DNA from 3 places in the Pseudarthrobacter sp. MOO14 genome. Region 2 is predicted to be linked to each of the others. Evidence: riboswitches for the same ligand, from Rfam matches in the RefSeq annotation. Region 2 holds a riboswitch; each other region holds the start of a gene.
What was found. Region 2 has a riboswitch for cyclic di-AMP ahead of AC4EEV_RS01865 (C40 family peptidase). Riboswitches for the same ligand answer to the same signal wherever they lie in the genome.

Region 1 (4,962 bases), 1.7 Mb from region 2:
GTGCTGCTGGTGGCAGGCTTGTGGTTCACCCGCCGCGAAACGCGCACGTCCCGGAGCCGCGCGGCCTTGATCCTGTGGGGCGGCTGGCTGCTGGTCACCGCGGGCGTCTTCAGCTTCATGAGCGGCATCGTCCACCCCTACTACTCGGTGGCACTGGCACCGGCCATCGCCGCGCTGGTGGGCATCGGCGCGGCGGAACTCTGGCGCGGCCGCGCGTACTGGCCGGCACGGACCACTCTTGCCGTCGTGGTCTTAGGCACCTCCATCTGGTCCTCGGTGCTGCTGGGCCGCGACGCGTCGTGGCTGCCGTGGTTGCGCATCGCCACCATCGTCCTTGGTGTCCTTGCCGCGGCCGCCATCCTCCTCCGCCTTGACGGCAAGGGCGCTGCGGGACGGTTCCGGCGCTCCGGGACGGCTGCCGTCGTCGTCCTCTCCTTGCTGGCCGGGGGCCTTGGAACGGCTGCCTGGACCTTGGCCACCGCCGCGTCCGCCCATTCGGGATCCATCCCGACGTCGGGGCCCGCAGGTTCGTCGGCGGGCGGTTTCGGCAACAGGGCTGCCGGCTTCCGGGACGACGCCGCGCTCCGTGGCGACCGGACCGACGGAACGGATGCGGCAGCCGGTGCCGGCGGTTTTGATCCCGCGAACGGAGCCGGCGGCTTCACCGGGGCCCCCGGAGCCGGCGGGGCGGGTGGTCCCGGCGAAGGCACCGCCGATGCAGCCGTGACCGCACTGCTCACCGGCACCACCACGAAGTGGTCGGCGATTGTCTCCGGGGCCAGCCAGGCCGCCAGCCTGGAACTGGCCACGAACACCAGCGTCATTGCCCTGGGCGGCTGGAACGGCGGCGACCCCTATCCCACGCTCGCCGAGTTCCAGGCCATGGTGGCCAGGGGTGAGATCAGCTACTTCATCGAAGGCGGCATGGGCGGCGGCATGGGCGGCCGGGGCGGCAACTCCGAGGTGGCCGCCTGGGTGCAAGCCAACTTCCAGGCCCAAACCGTGGGTAACTCCACGGTGTACCAACTCACCAAGTAGGACCCCATGGCCAGATCTAACTCCACTCCGGTGCAGGCTCCCTCCGCTCCCGCTGCCCCCGGCCCTGCTGCCTCCAGCCCTGCTGCCGCGGCCGGCGTGCGGCGGGAGCCCCCGGCCCTCCGGCACCGCCTGGAACTGGCAGCCGTGCTGGCAGCTACCGCCGTGCTGTACCTGTGGAACCTCGGGGCATCGGGCTGGGCCAACGCTTTCTACTCCGCCGCCGCCCAGGCCGGATCGCAGGACTGGGCGGCCTGGTTCTTCGGTTCCTCGGACGCCGCCAACTCCATCACGGTGGACAAGCCACCGGCGTCCCTGTGGATCATGGGGTTGTCGGTCCGGATTTTCGGCCTGAGCTCCTGGAGCATCCTGGTTCCTGAAGCCCTGATGGGCGTCGGCACCGCCTGGCTGCTGTACCTGGCCGTCCGGCGGGCCGCGGCACCGGCCACCGGTGACCCGCGCCTCGCCCACCGGGCAGGGCTGCTGGCCGCCGTTGCGCTGGCACTGACGCCCGTGGCCACGCTGATGTTCCGGTTCAACAACCCGGACGCCCTGCTGGTGCTGCTCATGACCGCCGCGGCCTATGCGGTGCTCCGCTCCGTGCAGGAGGACAGGCTGCGCTGGCTCCTGCTGGCAGGGGTTTTCCTGGGCTTCGGGTTCCTTGCCAAGCAGCTGCAGGTCCTGCTGGTGGTTCCCGGGTTTGCCCTCGCCTACCTGGTCGCGGCACCCGCCAGGCTGGGTCGGCGGCTGCTGCACCTGCTCGCCACCGGTGCCGCGATGCTTGCCGCGGCCGGCTGGTGGCTGGCCGTCGTGGAGCTCATCCCGGCTGCGGACCGTCCGTTCATTGGTGGTTCGCAGGACAATTCCATCCTGGAACTGACCCTCGGCTACAACGGCCTGGGCCGGCTGACAGGCGACGAGACAGGGAGCGTGGGCGGCGCCAACGGCTGGAGCGTTCCGGGGCTGCTGCGGATGTTCAACAGCGAATTTGGCGGCCAGATCGCGTGGCTGCTGCCCTCCGCACTGATCCTTGCTGCCGGCCTGCTGTGGGTGGGACGCCGGGCGCCGCGGACTGACGCCGTCCGGGCGTCGGTGCTCATCTGGGGTTCCTGGGTCCTGGTGACCGGCCTGGTCTTCAGTTTCATGGCGGGCATCATCCACCCCTACTACGCGGTGGCATTGGCACCGGGGATCGCAGCCCTGGCCGGCCTGGGCCCGGTACTTCTCTGGCAGCACCGGCGGCAGGCCGCCGCGGCGGTCTTCCTGGCCGCCGCAGTGGCCGCGGCAGCCCTGATGGCATTCACCCTGCTGGGAACCACATCCGCCTACGGCCCGTGGCTGCGCTGGGTGGTGCTGGCGGCAGGCCTTGCGGCCGCAGCAGGAACAGGGTTGAACAGGTTCATCCGCCTGCGCTCCGTGCAACGGACGACGACGGCGCTCGCCATTGCGGCATCGCTCGCCGGCCCGCTGGCCTTCTCCATGTCGACGGCGGCGACGGCGCACAGCGGGGCCATTGTCAGCGCCGGACCGGCGCCGTCGTTCGGCGGCCCGGGCGGGTTCGGCGGAAACCGGACCGGCGGGTTTGGCGCGGGCGGCACGTCCCGGCAGTTCAACGGCCAGGCCGGACAAGGCCAGGGTGCCGGCCAGGGCGGACAAGGCCAGGGGGCCGGCCAGGGCGGGGCAGCGCAGGGCGGTCAGGGTGCCACCGGTGGCCGCGCCGGCGGGATGGCCGGCCTTCTGGGTGCGCCCACGCCGTCGGCCGGGCTCGTGGCCGCGTTGAAGGACGGTGCCTCAAACTACACCTGGGCAGCGGCAGTAGTCGGTTCGAACAATGCCGCAGGTTACCAACTGGCCACGGAACTGCCGGTGATGGCCGTGGGCGGCTTCAACGGCACCGACCCCTCCCCCACGCTGGAACAGTTCCAAGCGCTGGTCTCCCAAGGCCGGATCCACTACTTCATTGCCGGCGGGACCATGATGTCCAGCAGCGGCTCTGACGCCTCCACCCGGATTGCACAGTGGGTGGAGTCCACGTTCCCGGCGCAAAACATTGGCGGGACCACGGTCTATATCCTGGCGGGATAACCCGGCGCCGGGGATCCGCCTGCAGCAAATCGACGCGCCATGATTCGTGACTTCCGTTACCCAAATGTGACTAATGCGCAATCTTCCTGTACCGTCGATTGGGTGCGGTCCCCGTTCGGGCCGCATATCCCGGGTTGACGCCAAGCTCTGCCGCTTCCCGGATTCCGCTTGAGCAACGGCAGAGGCGGGGGACCCACCGTCCCGGGCAATGATTGCCCTTGGGGTTAAGCCAGCACGTGTTTTTTCCGTGCGGCCGGATGCCCTCATCCGAACCCGACAGCTAACTCCGCAGGTGTGAGAGGCGATCAATCATGTCTAAATCCATGGCAAAACCATGCCTGCAAACCAAGGCAAAACATCGGGCCAAACCCCAGCCCGCCAAAAAGACCACCGTGGGCCGGCGTGTTGCGGTCCTCGCTGCATCATGCGCGGTGCTGGTTGGCGTTGGCGCGGCAGGCCAGGCGACCAACAGCATGACCCAGGCGTCGTCCACCGGGTCAAGCGCTTCCACGTCGGCGGCGGATGCCCAGATGAGCATCGAGAAGAGCGAAATCCGGTCCAACCCGGCCGCAAATCCTGCTCCTTCCGCCATCAGCGTGGCACCGCAGGCCGCGGAGCCGGCCCCCGCGCCCGCTCCCGCCGCCCCGCCGGCTGAAGCACCCGCACCTGCGCCGGCCCCCGCGCCTGAGCCTGCTCCCGCCGTCGCGGTTAACGATCCCGCGGGCGCCCAGGCCTACGCCGCCAGCCAGCTGTCCTCCTTTGGCTGGGGACCGGACCAGATGCAGTGCCTGCAGACGCTGTGGACCAAGGAATCCGATTGGACCACCACCGCCACCAACGCCAGCAGCGGCGCGTACGGCATCGTCCAGTCGCTGCCGGCGGAGAAGATGGCCAGCGCAGGCGCCGACTACCTGACCAACTACCGCACGCAGATCAACTGGGGCCTGGACTACATCAAGAAGAGCTACGCCTCGCCCTGCGGTGCGTTGAACTTCCACCTGGCACACAACTGGTACTAGGCACCACCAGCACCGGGCGCAACGCAAACCGCGGGCCGCATCATGTCGATGCGGCCCGCGGTTTGCGTTAACCGGCGCCCTGGACGTCGCCCGGCCCGGCGTTCCGCCAGGGGATGTACTGGACAGACCACTTGTTGCCGTCCGGATCGGCGAAGTACAGGAAGTGGCCCCACTGCTGTACATCCACGTCGCTGACGTCCACGCCGTTGCCCTTGAGCTGGCGGTGGGCAGCCTCGATGTCGCTGACCACCAGCTGGAGGTTGGATCCTGTGCCGGGCGGAGCGTCGGTGAGCCCTTCGCCGATGCAGATGGAGCAGGCGGAGCCGGGTGGCGTCAACTGCACGAAGCGGATCGACTCCGACGGGCGTTCGTCGTAGTCGGCGTTGAAGCCAACCTTGTTAACATAGAAATCCTTGGCGCGGTCCACATCGGATACAGGGACAAAGACGAGTTCAAGTTTCCAGTCCATCCGCACAGGCTAGCGGCGGGAACGGTTTTGAAAAAGGGTGGAACCTACCCGGCGATCCCGTACAGGCGGTCGCCGGCGTCGCCGAGGCCGGGAACAATGTAGGACTTCTCGTTGAGCTTCTCGTCGATGGAGGCCAGGACGATGTGCACGTTCGCGTCGCCCAGTTCCTCCTCCAGCTTGGCCAGGCCCTCCGGGGCTGCCAGCAGGCAGATGCAGGTGACGTCGGAGGCGCCGCGCTTGAAGAGGAACTTGATGGCCTCACGCAGGGTTCCGCCGGTGGCCAGCATCGGGTCCAGGACGAAGACCTGGCGGCCGGTGAGGTCCTCGGGGAGGCGCTCGGCATACGTGATGATG
Region 2 (4,962 bases):
GCTCGACGAGGAACAGCTCCAGCACCGCCCCTCCGGCCGCGGCAACTCCATCGCCTGGCTGGTGTGGCACCTGGGGAGGGTGGAGGATGCGCAGGTCGCCTCCGCCTCGGAGTTGGAACAGGTCTGGACGTCGGAAGGCTTCGTGTCGCGTTTTGGCCTCCCGCTGGCGGAAGGCGACACGGGCTATGGCCACTCCAGCGGCCAGGTGGATGCTGTCCGGGCATCCGGTGAGCTCCTGCTTGAGTACTGTGAAGCAGTCCACCGGCAGACCACGAAGGTCCTCGAAAGCCTGGAAGAACAGGACCTGGACCGCGTGGCGGACTGGCGCTGGGATCCGCCGGTGACCCTTGGGGTGCGGCTTGTCAGCATTCTGGGGGACTGCCTCCAGCATGCCGGCCAGGCGGCCTATGCCAAGGGGCTGGATGATGCAGGGGCCAGCGGCGGCAGGGCCTGAAACTCTCCGTGCAGGAGGGGCGGGCGGCACCACGGCGATAGGGTTAACCCATGACGGCAGCAGCTGAATCCACGGTCACCTTCGACGGCCGCTTCGCCCGTGAACTGGCGGAACTTGCCGTTCCCTGGCAGGCCGAGGAAGCTCCGGATCCCGAACTCCTGGTCCTGAATGAAAAGCTCGCAGCAGGCCTGGGCCTTGACCCGCAATACCTCCACGGTCCCGAAGGGGTGCGCCTCCTCGTGGGCAACCACGTTCCCGCCGGTGCCACCCCGGTGGCGCAGGCTTACGCGGGCCACCAGTTCGGCGGCTACTCCCCATTGCTCGGCGACGGACGCGCGCTCCTGCTGGGGGAAGTCACGGACCGCGCCGGCCGCCTGCTGGACATCCACCTCAAAGGCTCGGGGCGCACCCCCTTCGCCCGCGCCGGGGACGGCCGGGCCGTCGTCGGGCCAATGCTGCGCGAGTACGTTGTCAGTGAGGCCATGCACGCCCTGGGTATTCCCACCACGCGCTCCCTCGCCGTCGTGGCGACGGGGCGGCAGGTCCGGCGCGAGGGCATGCTGCCCGGTGCTGTCCTGGCACGGGTGGCCAGCAGCCACTTGAGGGTTGGGAGTTTCCAGTACGCACGGGCCACGGAGAACATGGACCTGCTCAAGCGGCTGGCTGACCACGCCATCAGCAGGCACTATCCGGACGCTGCAGTCGCCCCAAACCCCTATCTGGCACTGTTTGCGTCCGTCTGTTCCGCCCAGGCCGGGCTGGTGGCCCGGTGGATGCTGGCGGGATTCGTGCACGGGGTCATGAATACGGACAACATGACCATCTCAGGGGAAACCATTGATTACGGCCCGTGTGCGTTCCTGGATGCCTTCGATCCCGCCGCCGTGTTCAGTTCCATCGATGTCAGTGGCCGTTACGCCTACGCCAACCAGCCAGTCGTTGCCGAATGGAACCTTGCCCGCCTTGCCGAGGCAATGCTGCCGCTCGTTGACGAAGACGAGGACAAGGCTGTTGCTGCAGCGGTGGAGGTGCTCGGTGGATTCCGTGGACAGTACAGCACGGCGTGGACGGGCGGCATGAAAACCAAACTGGGTCTTGCCGCTGGAAACGCCAGCGACGACGCCTTGTCCAGCCTTATTGACGATGTGGTGGCCATCCTCAAGGACGGCCCGGTGGATTACACCCTGTTCTTCCGTAACCTTGGCAGGGCGGCCCGCGGCGACCTGCGCCCGGTGCGCGGCATGGTGATGGATTTGGCCGGCTTCGACGCCTGGTCGGAGCGGTGGTTGGCGCTGCAACCCGACGCAGGGCTGATGGACAGCGTCAACCCGGCGTACATTCCACGGAACCATCTGGTGGAGGAAGCCCTCGCCGCCGGCACGGAGGGAGATCCTGCCCCGTTGCAGCGCCTGCTTCAGGCCGTGACCGATCCTTTCACCGAGCGGGCCGGGCTGGAACGCTACATGGACGGTGCCCCGGCGGACTTCGGGACCTATACGACCTTTTGCGGGACCTGATCCGACGACAACAGGAGGGTGCCAACCGGAGACCCGGCTGCCACCCTCCTGTTGGGAGCAGGCTTTACTGCGCGAAGACTAGGCGACGCGGACCACTGAGTAGCCGCTGAGCCAGCTGATGGAGTGCACCTGCGTGGTGTAGCCGTTGACGCCGCCACTCACAACCTGGCCGTTGCCGGCGTAAACGCCCACGTGGCCCGAGGTGATGATGAGGTCGCCGGGTGCCGGGCTCCCGACCACGCTGCCGTACTGGAAGAACTGCGTGGGAGCCAGGTCGCCGACGCTCTTGCCGACGGAGCGCAGGGCCTTTTCAACCATGGCGGTGCAGTCCTGGCTCACGCCGACCTGGCCGTAGGCGGAGGCCAGGATGGCAGCACCGGTCCCGCTGCCGGTGGTGGACGCCACCGGCGTTGCTGATGCGTAGGACATGTTCATGCCGGTGTTCGCCGGTGCGGTGGCGGCTGCCGCCTGGACGGGGGCCGCTGCCGGCGCCGGGGCAGGTGCTGCCACGTAGCCGGCGCCGGGGATCTGGATCTGGTCACCGGGGTAGATGATGGACGACAATCCCAGGCCGTTGGCAGCCAGGACGTCATTGAGGCTGACACCGTACGCGGCCGAAATCGCGCCGAGGGTGTCCCCGGAAACGACGGTGTGGACGGTTGCTGCCGCGGCTGCCGGAGCAGTTGCAGGAGCTGCGGCGGCCTGGACGCTGGCCTGCTCAGTGGTGTCCGCGCCCGTCACGCCCGCATGGGCCGGGGCGCCGACGCCGAACGCGATGCCGGACGCGGCGGCAACAGCGAGGGCCGGACGGCCAAACGAACGGGCCTGTGATTTGGCCGTCACGGCGAGTCCCTCGAGCGCAATGGAGCGGGCCGGGGTCGCGCGGTGGCGGGCAGTGCTGAGATTCTTTGACACGATTGATCGCCTCTCCCATGCCTGCGGGGTGAGCTGTCGGGTTCGGGTTGGAGATACCCGGCCGAACATATCTCCGCGGTGGGCGGAGGAGCTGTCCGACTTAACCCCAAGACCTGAAAGGTCGTGGAAACTTGGTTCCCCCGTCCCTGCCAGCATGAATGCGGTTGAATCCCGGTATCAGCGGCAGGGCTCGGCAAACTGATGGGAGTGTCCCGTTTGGGGAGGGACACCAGAAGACCATAACCCGCCGACCCTCCCATTGTCACGTTTAGATAACATGCGAGGTTCTTCTCTCGTATTCAACCAACGATTGGATGGGTCCGATCCACCCACGCCGGGCTCCCGCCGGTCCGGCACCGGACCAAACGGGTAACAAAGCAGGCACGGCCGCCTTTCCGCTCCGGCGTGCCGCCGGTATGCTTCGGGACTATGCCCCTGTTCGTGACCATGCCCACGTCCCCACTGGTGGGGGGACTGCTCGCCATCGCAGTGGCAGCGGCCACGGTCCTGCCTGCCACGGCAGACGAGCCTGCACCTCCCGGTGGGTATCCGTCCTGGGCTGACGTGCAGCAGGCGCAGTCTTCCGAGGCAGCGAAAGCGGCAGAGATCACCACCATCAATGGGCTCCTGGACGGCCTCCAGACCCAGGCTGAAGCCGCCGGCAACACGGCGGTCCGGGCAGCGGCCGACTACGCCGCAGCCGACGCCGGGCTGCAAGCGGCATCGGTAAGGCTGGATTCATTGTCCGCCCAGGCTGCCCGCGCCAACGACGAACTGGCCCGGCATCGCAAGGAAATCGGAGCGCTTGCCGTCCAGGCGTACAAGACGGGCGGGACCAATACCGGATTCTTCGTGGCCCTTGATGCCCTGCGGAACAACAGCGTCCAAGGGCTCAACCTCGTCCAGCTGGTGGGCGACAAGACTGCTGCTCTGGTGGAGAAAGCTGCGGCTGCCGGAAAAGTTGCCGCATCCCTGGCAGAGCAGGAAAAAGTGGCCCGCACTGAGCGGGAACGACTGTCCGGGGAAGCAAAAGCCAAACTGGACGCAGCCCGCTCCGCCCAGGACGCGCTTGCCCGGCAGGTAAATGACGAACAGCAGCACAGCACCGAACTGACCGCCCAGCTGGCCTCGCTGAAGGGAACGACGGCGGCACTTGAGGGGGAGTATCGCCAGGGCCAGGCGGCGCTGGCTGCCTATGAAGCGGCCCAGGAGGCCAAGCGCGCCGCTGCGGCGGAGCAGGCCCGCCGGCAGGCCGAAGCCGCGGCGCAGGCTGCCGCGGCCGCAGCCCGGCAGCCCAAACCCGCGGCTGCAGCTCCGGCCGGCAACGCGGCGGTACCGGCCCCGCCGGCCGACCCGGTTCCCGGCAGTCCGCCGCAGCCTGCCGTGCCCGGCCCGCCGCCCGTCGTCGTTCCCTCCGTCCCGGGCGGTGCCGTCAATGATCCTGCCGGCGCCAAGGCCTATGCCTCGGGACGCCTGGGTGCCCTCGGCTGGGGCGCCGACCAGTTCCAGTGCCTGTCCCAGCTGTGGACCAAGGAATCCGGCTGGCTGACCACGGCCACGAATGCCTCATCCGGGGCCCATGGCATAGCCCAGGCCCTGCCGCCGGGAAAGTACGCCAGCGCCGGAAGCGACTGGCTGACGAGTTACCGGACGCAGATTGACTGGGGGCTCGGCTACATCCGCGACCGCTACGGGTCCCCGTGCGGCGCCTGGAGCCATTCCGTCGCCCTGAACTGGTACTGACTGACGCGCTAGGCTTTCCGCATGCCAGATTTCGGACGGTTCAGGGTGCTGCTCGAAGAGGAGCGGGCCCGGAGGTTGGCCCTGTTGCCGGCGCTGCGGGCTGATATCGACGCGGCCAACGCGGCCCGGCAGGACTCCAACGTCGATGACGAACATGATCCCGAGGGCGCCACGATCGCCTTCGAACTGTCGCAGGCGTCGGCATTGTTGAAGCAGAGTTCAGCCGGGCTGGACCAGGTGGAGGCAGCCCTGGAGCGGCTGGCCAACGGCACCTATGGAACCTGTGCGGTCTGCGGCGAGCCCATCGCGGCCGGCAGGCTCGAGGCGCGGCCT
Region 3 (4,962 bases), 1.5 Mb from region 2:
TGGCGGGAATCGTGATGCTGGTGTCGCTCACAGGTGCTCCATTCGGCGGGGACGAAAGCTGTGGTCCGGGTGGTGGGTGGCCGGGAGCCGGCCATGGCTGCAGTGCAAACCTTCCCCAATTCTGCCTGAAGCGCGCAGGGTGGCGGGAGCGGGCGGCGCCAATGTCCAGCCAATGAGACGCCGCAGGCGGCAGGCCCTATTCGGACTAAATCAAAATAGGCTAAACTCTTCCCCGGACTACGTCGCGGGAAGAGGCGATACGGTGGGACAACGCAAGGTACTGCGCTCGAGGAGCTGAGCTGGATGACGGATCTGATCGACACTACGGAGATGTACCTCAGGACCATCCTGGAGCTTGAGGAAGAGAACATCGTTGCCCTCCGGGCCCGTATCGCCGAACGCCTGCGCCACTCGGGGCCTACCGTTTCCCAGACCATCGGCCGGATGGAGCGCGATGGCCTGGTCGTCGTCTCCGGTGACAGGCACCTGGAACTGACCGACACCGGCCGCAAGCGTGCCACTGAGGTCATGCGGAAGCACCGGCTGGCCGAGCGCCTGCTGGCCGACGTGATCGGATTGGACTGGGCCTATGTCCATGACGAAGCCTGCCGCTGGGAACACGTTATGAGCGAACGGGTGGAGCGGCGCATCTACGAGATGCTGGACCACCCCACGGAGTCGCCCTACGGAAATCCCATCCCCGGCCTTGCCGCCCTGGGCGGACAGCCCGGACCCGGGTTCGGCGACGGCGCCATCAGCCTGGTGGAGGCAATGAAGGCCTACGGGCCTGAATCGGCAGTGACCATCAGCCGGCTGGCGGAACCGATCCAGGTGGAGCCGGAACTGCTGACCCAGCTCGACGAGGGCGGTATCCGCCCCGGCGCGTCTGTCTCCCTGGAACGCGTCGGTGACTACATTTCTGTACGGGTGGCGGGAATCGAGGGCGCGCTGGAGCTGCCTCCCGAGGTGGCGGCACACGTTTTCGTCGCCGTGAACCAGGCCTGACGCCGCGTTTCCATACCCCACCCGGGGGATTCCACGCAAAGATAACGGAATTGTTACCTAGGGTCTTAAGCCCCTATAGTGGAACCCAGCGTTGATACTTAAGCGTTACCTGATCCGGAGCCGAGCTCTGCCAGCGGGCCAGGTGTACGAGTCGTTACTGGCAGAGGCGGGGGAACCACAACCGGCAGCGGGGGACTGCCTTGGGGTGAAGTCCGTCAGCAGCAAGCCTCTCCAGTGAAGGATTCTTCCGGGAATACCCCTGTGTAGAAGTTTGCCCATGACGGACCGGGTCTTTGATCTCTCTGACCCGAATCCGACAGCTAACTCCGCAGGCTATTCCAGAGAGGAACCCTTCTTGACCATGCAGACCTCCCGGGGCCGCCGTCGCGCGGCGGGCCCCCCTGAGGCACCCCGGGTTGTCGAAGTAGCCGCCGCGGAGCGCCCCCGCGACCCGCAACGGGATGCGCGCCGCCGCCGGGGTCCGTTCCGGCAAATCACCGACTTTGCCGCGGCCAGCGGCATCGGCCAAAAGGCCGGCATCGCCCTCGCCGCCACCGGCCTGGTGCTCACGGTGACCATGCCCGCCACCAGCCCCGTTATGGCGACGGATGCGGCCGGAATCGCGCCCCAGGCCGCCTCCGCAGTCAGCCCCCAGCCCCAGATTTCCGCGGATGTAGGCGCCCAGATCGACTTCAGCCGCTCAGCCGTCGTAACGCAGGCGGACCCCGACGGGAAGCTGAAGCAACTGCTGAGCGCCCAGTCGGCCGGATCGGTAACGCGTGCGGCTTCCGCCGGGACCCTGGCCGCGCCGCTGGCATCCCTCGTGACCGCGTCGCCCTTCGGCTACCGGGTCAGCCCAATCACCGGCGGCACCGGAGATTTCCACCGCGGACAGGACTTCGTGGCACAGTGCGGGACGTCCGTCCTGGCAGCCGCAACAGGAACCGTGACCTTCGCCGGCTGGCACCAGTTCGGCGGTGGAAACCGGGTGGTGATCGACCATGGCAACGGCCTGGAGACCACGTACAACCACCTCTCGTCCTTCAACGTCAAGGTGGGCCAAACGGTCTCCCGCGGCGAAGTCGTGGCGTTGAGCGGGACCACCGGGGCGTCCACCGGCTGCCACCTGCACTTCGAAGTCCAGGTCAACGGCGAAGTGGTCGATCCGATGGGCTGGCTGTAACCGTTTGATTGCGCACTCCCAGATCGCCGTGACCCGCCGTGACCTGAATGTGACATTGAAGCAAAACTGCTGTACCGTCTAACTCGCGTCAACTTTTCCGAAGTTGACGCTCTTGAGTGGATTGCCTAACTCTGCCACCGCTCAAGGTCCGTTCGCATTTCATCGTCTGGCAGGGGCGGGGGAACCAATTTTGGCCTTCTGCGTTCTGGAAGGCCTTGGGGTTAAGTCATGAGCTTCCCAGGAAGCGAAGTGGCCGGGTGACTCCCATCCGAATCCGACAGCTCACCTCGCAGGCATTGGGAGAGGCTACCTTCGTGTCTTCACGCCATAATTCTGCGCGCCACCGTGCGCAAACGGTTCGCGTCAACCCCTTGGACGCCATGTCCAAGGCCGTAAGCGCCAATGCCGGGACCGTGGGCCGCCAGGCTGCCGTTGTGGCAGCGGCTTCAGGCCTCATCCTGAGCATGGGCCTGCCGGCCAACGCCGCGGACACCACTGCCGGCATCTCGGCCTCCACGGAGTCCGGTTCCGCGCAGACCGCCCTTGCTGTCACCGCGGCCCCCACGGCCACCGTTTCCTTCGAGCGTCCGGCGGTCAAGACCACCGCCGCCCCGAAGGTGGAAACCGTGCGCACCCAGTCCACCGCGTCCGCGGACCGCACCGCCACCACTGCCGGCCAGGAGGCGTCCAAGGCCGGACAGGCAGTAGAAGCCGTTTCGTCCGCAGCCACCTCGGGTATCGCCGCGATCGCCTACACCGGCATCGGCCACCCCTACGTCTGGGGCGGCACCACCCCCAACGGCTGGGACTGCTCCGGCTTCGTTCAGTGGGTCTACGCGCAGGCTGGAATCAGCATTCCCCGCACGAACGCGTGGAGCATCATGACCCCCACCTCCACCCCCCAGCCGGGCGACCTCGTGGTCCAGAACGGCGGCGCACACGTCGGCATCTACGTCGGCAACGGCATGATGATCAGCGCGCTCAACCCGTCGCAGGGAACCATGCTCCACTCTCCCGCAGCCACCGGTACTTCCACGTACTACCACCTGAACAAGTAGTTCTTGGGCTCCACGCTCCAAGGGCTATTTCTTTGCCCAAAGCTTTTTCGCTAGAAACCAACATCCCCGTTCGGGACGCGCCGGCGTACCCCCAAGATGCCGGCGCATCCAACCCCCTCGGACAGGCCACCGCGGTCCAGAGGAAAACGAAAGAGAGAACTGATGACGACTCGTGCTACCGCACGGCACCGCGCCGAGGTCACCAAAACCAACTCGATCGCGATCATTGCCAAGGCTGTCAGCGACAACGCCGGCGGCATGGGCCGCCAGGCTGCAGTAATCGCTGCAGCTTCCGGCCTGGTCCTGACCAGCGGCATCGCAGCCAACGCAGCCGACACCAACGTCAAGCGCGACTCGGCTCCGGCATCCGCCATGGAAGTTGAATCCGCCGTCGACGCTCCGATCTCAGCGGCTTCCACCATTGCCATCAGCTTCGAAAAGCCGGCCGTTACCACCACTCCGGCACCGGCTCCCGAGCCCGAGGTTGCGGTGCAGGAAGCCGCTCCCGCTCCCGTTGCCCAGGCCGTTGCCGCTCCCAAGGTGACTGCCAAGGTTGCAACTGCCGATGCCACGGCTGCCCCCGCCGCCCAGGTTTCCGCCAGCGGAAAGGGTGCTGCCATCCTGTCCGCTGCCTACGCCCAGCTTGGCGTACACCAGGACTGCACCATGCTGGTGACCAACGCACTGGCTGCCGTCGGCATCCACTTCCACGACTGGCCCGCCGGTTACCTGTCATTGGGTGACAGGGTGTCCGCATCCCAGGCCCAGCCCGGCGACCTCATCTACTACGCCGACGGTGGCGGAGGAATGGCCCACATCGCCGTCTACGCCGGAAACGGGATGGCCGTCCACGGCGGCTTCAACGGCAACGACACCGTTGTGTTCAGCGCCAACGTTGGCTCCGGACCGGTCTTCATCCACGTTCGGTAACCACTGCCGCCCGCCGCACGCGGCGCCGCATAAGATGTGCCCGGAAGGACCCCTGCCCTTGAGGCGGGGGTCTTTTCCCGTTTAACTCCCGCCATTCTGCGTGCATCCCGGCTCCCGCCACCGGGGTGGGGATCCGGCCTCCGCGTATACCGATTACCTGATATTGCAATTCTCTGTTTACTCTTGTGATGTCGATCCATAGCCCGGACATGCCGAGGGCAGCCGGCCCTCGTGCCCCTGACGGGTGCGGCCGTGAAGAGGTACGTGCATGCGCACTCTCGTTCTGAATGCTGGATATGAACCGCTGGCGGTTATCACCTTCCGCCGGGCGCTGGTGCTTGTGCTCACAGGCAAGGCGAGCGTGGTGGCCGAGGGGGATGATCCCGTGGTGGGCCCCACTGACGTCCTGGGCCGCCCGTCCGTGATCCTCCTCAACCGCTACATCCGCCCGCGGTACAACCACTCAACGGCCGTCAGCCGCCGTGGTGTGCTTCGACGTGACGGGCACAAGTGTGCATATTGCGGAAAGGCAGCGCACACAATCGACCATGTCCACCCAAAATCGCGGGGCGGAGCCGATTCCTGGGAGAATCTCGTGGCTGCCTGCCTGCGGTGCAACAACGTCAAGGGTGACCATACCCCCGGCGAGATGGGATGGACCCTGCGCTTCGTGCCGGAGCCGCCGCACGGAACCATCTGGCAGATCAAGGAACTGGAGAAGCCAACCCCCGCCTGGGATCCATTCCTGCTTCCCGAGCGCGCCGCCTGACAAGCGGCTTCCAGGCC

Region 1: it holds a riboswitch for cyclic di-AMP, as region 2 does, so the genes downstream of both, AC4EEV_RS14700 (aggregation-promoting factor C-terminal-like domain-containing protein) here and AC4EEV_RS01865 (C40 family peptidase) in region 2, are expected to answer to the same signal.
Region 3: it holds a riboswitch for cyclic di-AMP, as region 2 does, so the genes downstream of both, AC4EEV_RS15350 (C40 family peptidase) here and AC4EEV_RS01865 (C40 family peptidase) in region 2, are expected to answer to the same signal.

Annotation. Positions count from the first base shown of each region.
Region 1 covers NZ_CM177849.1:3,129,261-3,134,222, reverse strand. The annotation lists gene AC4EEV_RS14710 (glycosyltransferase family 39 protein) at 1-1,038, shown strand, start outside; gene AC4EEV_RS14705 (glycosyltransferase family 39 protein) at 1,045-3,120, shown strand; cyclic di-AMP (ydaO/yuaA leader) riboswitch at 3,266-3,426, shown strand; gene AC4EEV_RS14700 (aggregation-promoting factor C-terminal-like domain-containing protein) at 3,432-4,139, shown strand; gene AC4EEV_RS14695 (glyoxalase superfamily protein) at 4,207-4,608, opposite strand; gene upp (uracil phosphoribosyltransferase) at 4,653-4,962, opposite strand, start outside.
Region 2 covers NZ_CM177849.1:405,041-410,002, reverse strand. The annotation lists gene AC4EEV_RS01875 (mycothiol transferase) at 1-454, shown strand, start outside; gene AC4EEV_RS01870 (protein adenylyltransferase SelO) at 505-1,971, shown strand; gene AC4EEV_RS01865 (C40 family peptidase) at 2,050-2,886, opposite strand; cyclic di-AMP (ydaO/yuaA leader) riboswitch at 2,890-3,062, opposite strand; gene AC4EEV_RS01860 (coiled-coil domain-containing protein) at 3,316-4,629, shown strand; gene AC4EEV_RS01855 (TraR/DksA family transcriptional regulator) at 4,651-4,962, shown strand, end outside.
Region 3 covers NZ_CM177849.1:3,285,238-3,290,199, forward strand. The annotation lists gene serC (phosphoserine transaminase) at 1-31, opposite strand, end outside; gene AC4EEV_RS15340 (iron-dependent transcriptional repressor DtxR) at 304-1,005, shown strand; cyclic di-AMP (ydaO/yuaA leader) riboswitch at 1,124-1,354, shown strand; gene AC4EEV_RS15345 (M23 family metallopeptidase) at 1,367-2,188, shown strand; cyclic di-AMP (ydaO/yuaA leader) riboswitch at 2,317-2,498, shown strand; gene AC4EEV_RS15350 (C40 family peptidase) at 2,569-3,246, shown strand; gene AC4EEV_RS15355 (NlpC/P60 family protein) at 3,409-4,176, shown strand; gene AC4EEV_RS15360 (HNH endonuclease) at 4,445-4,945, shown strand.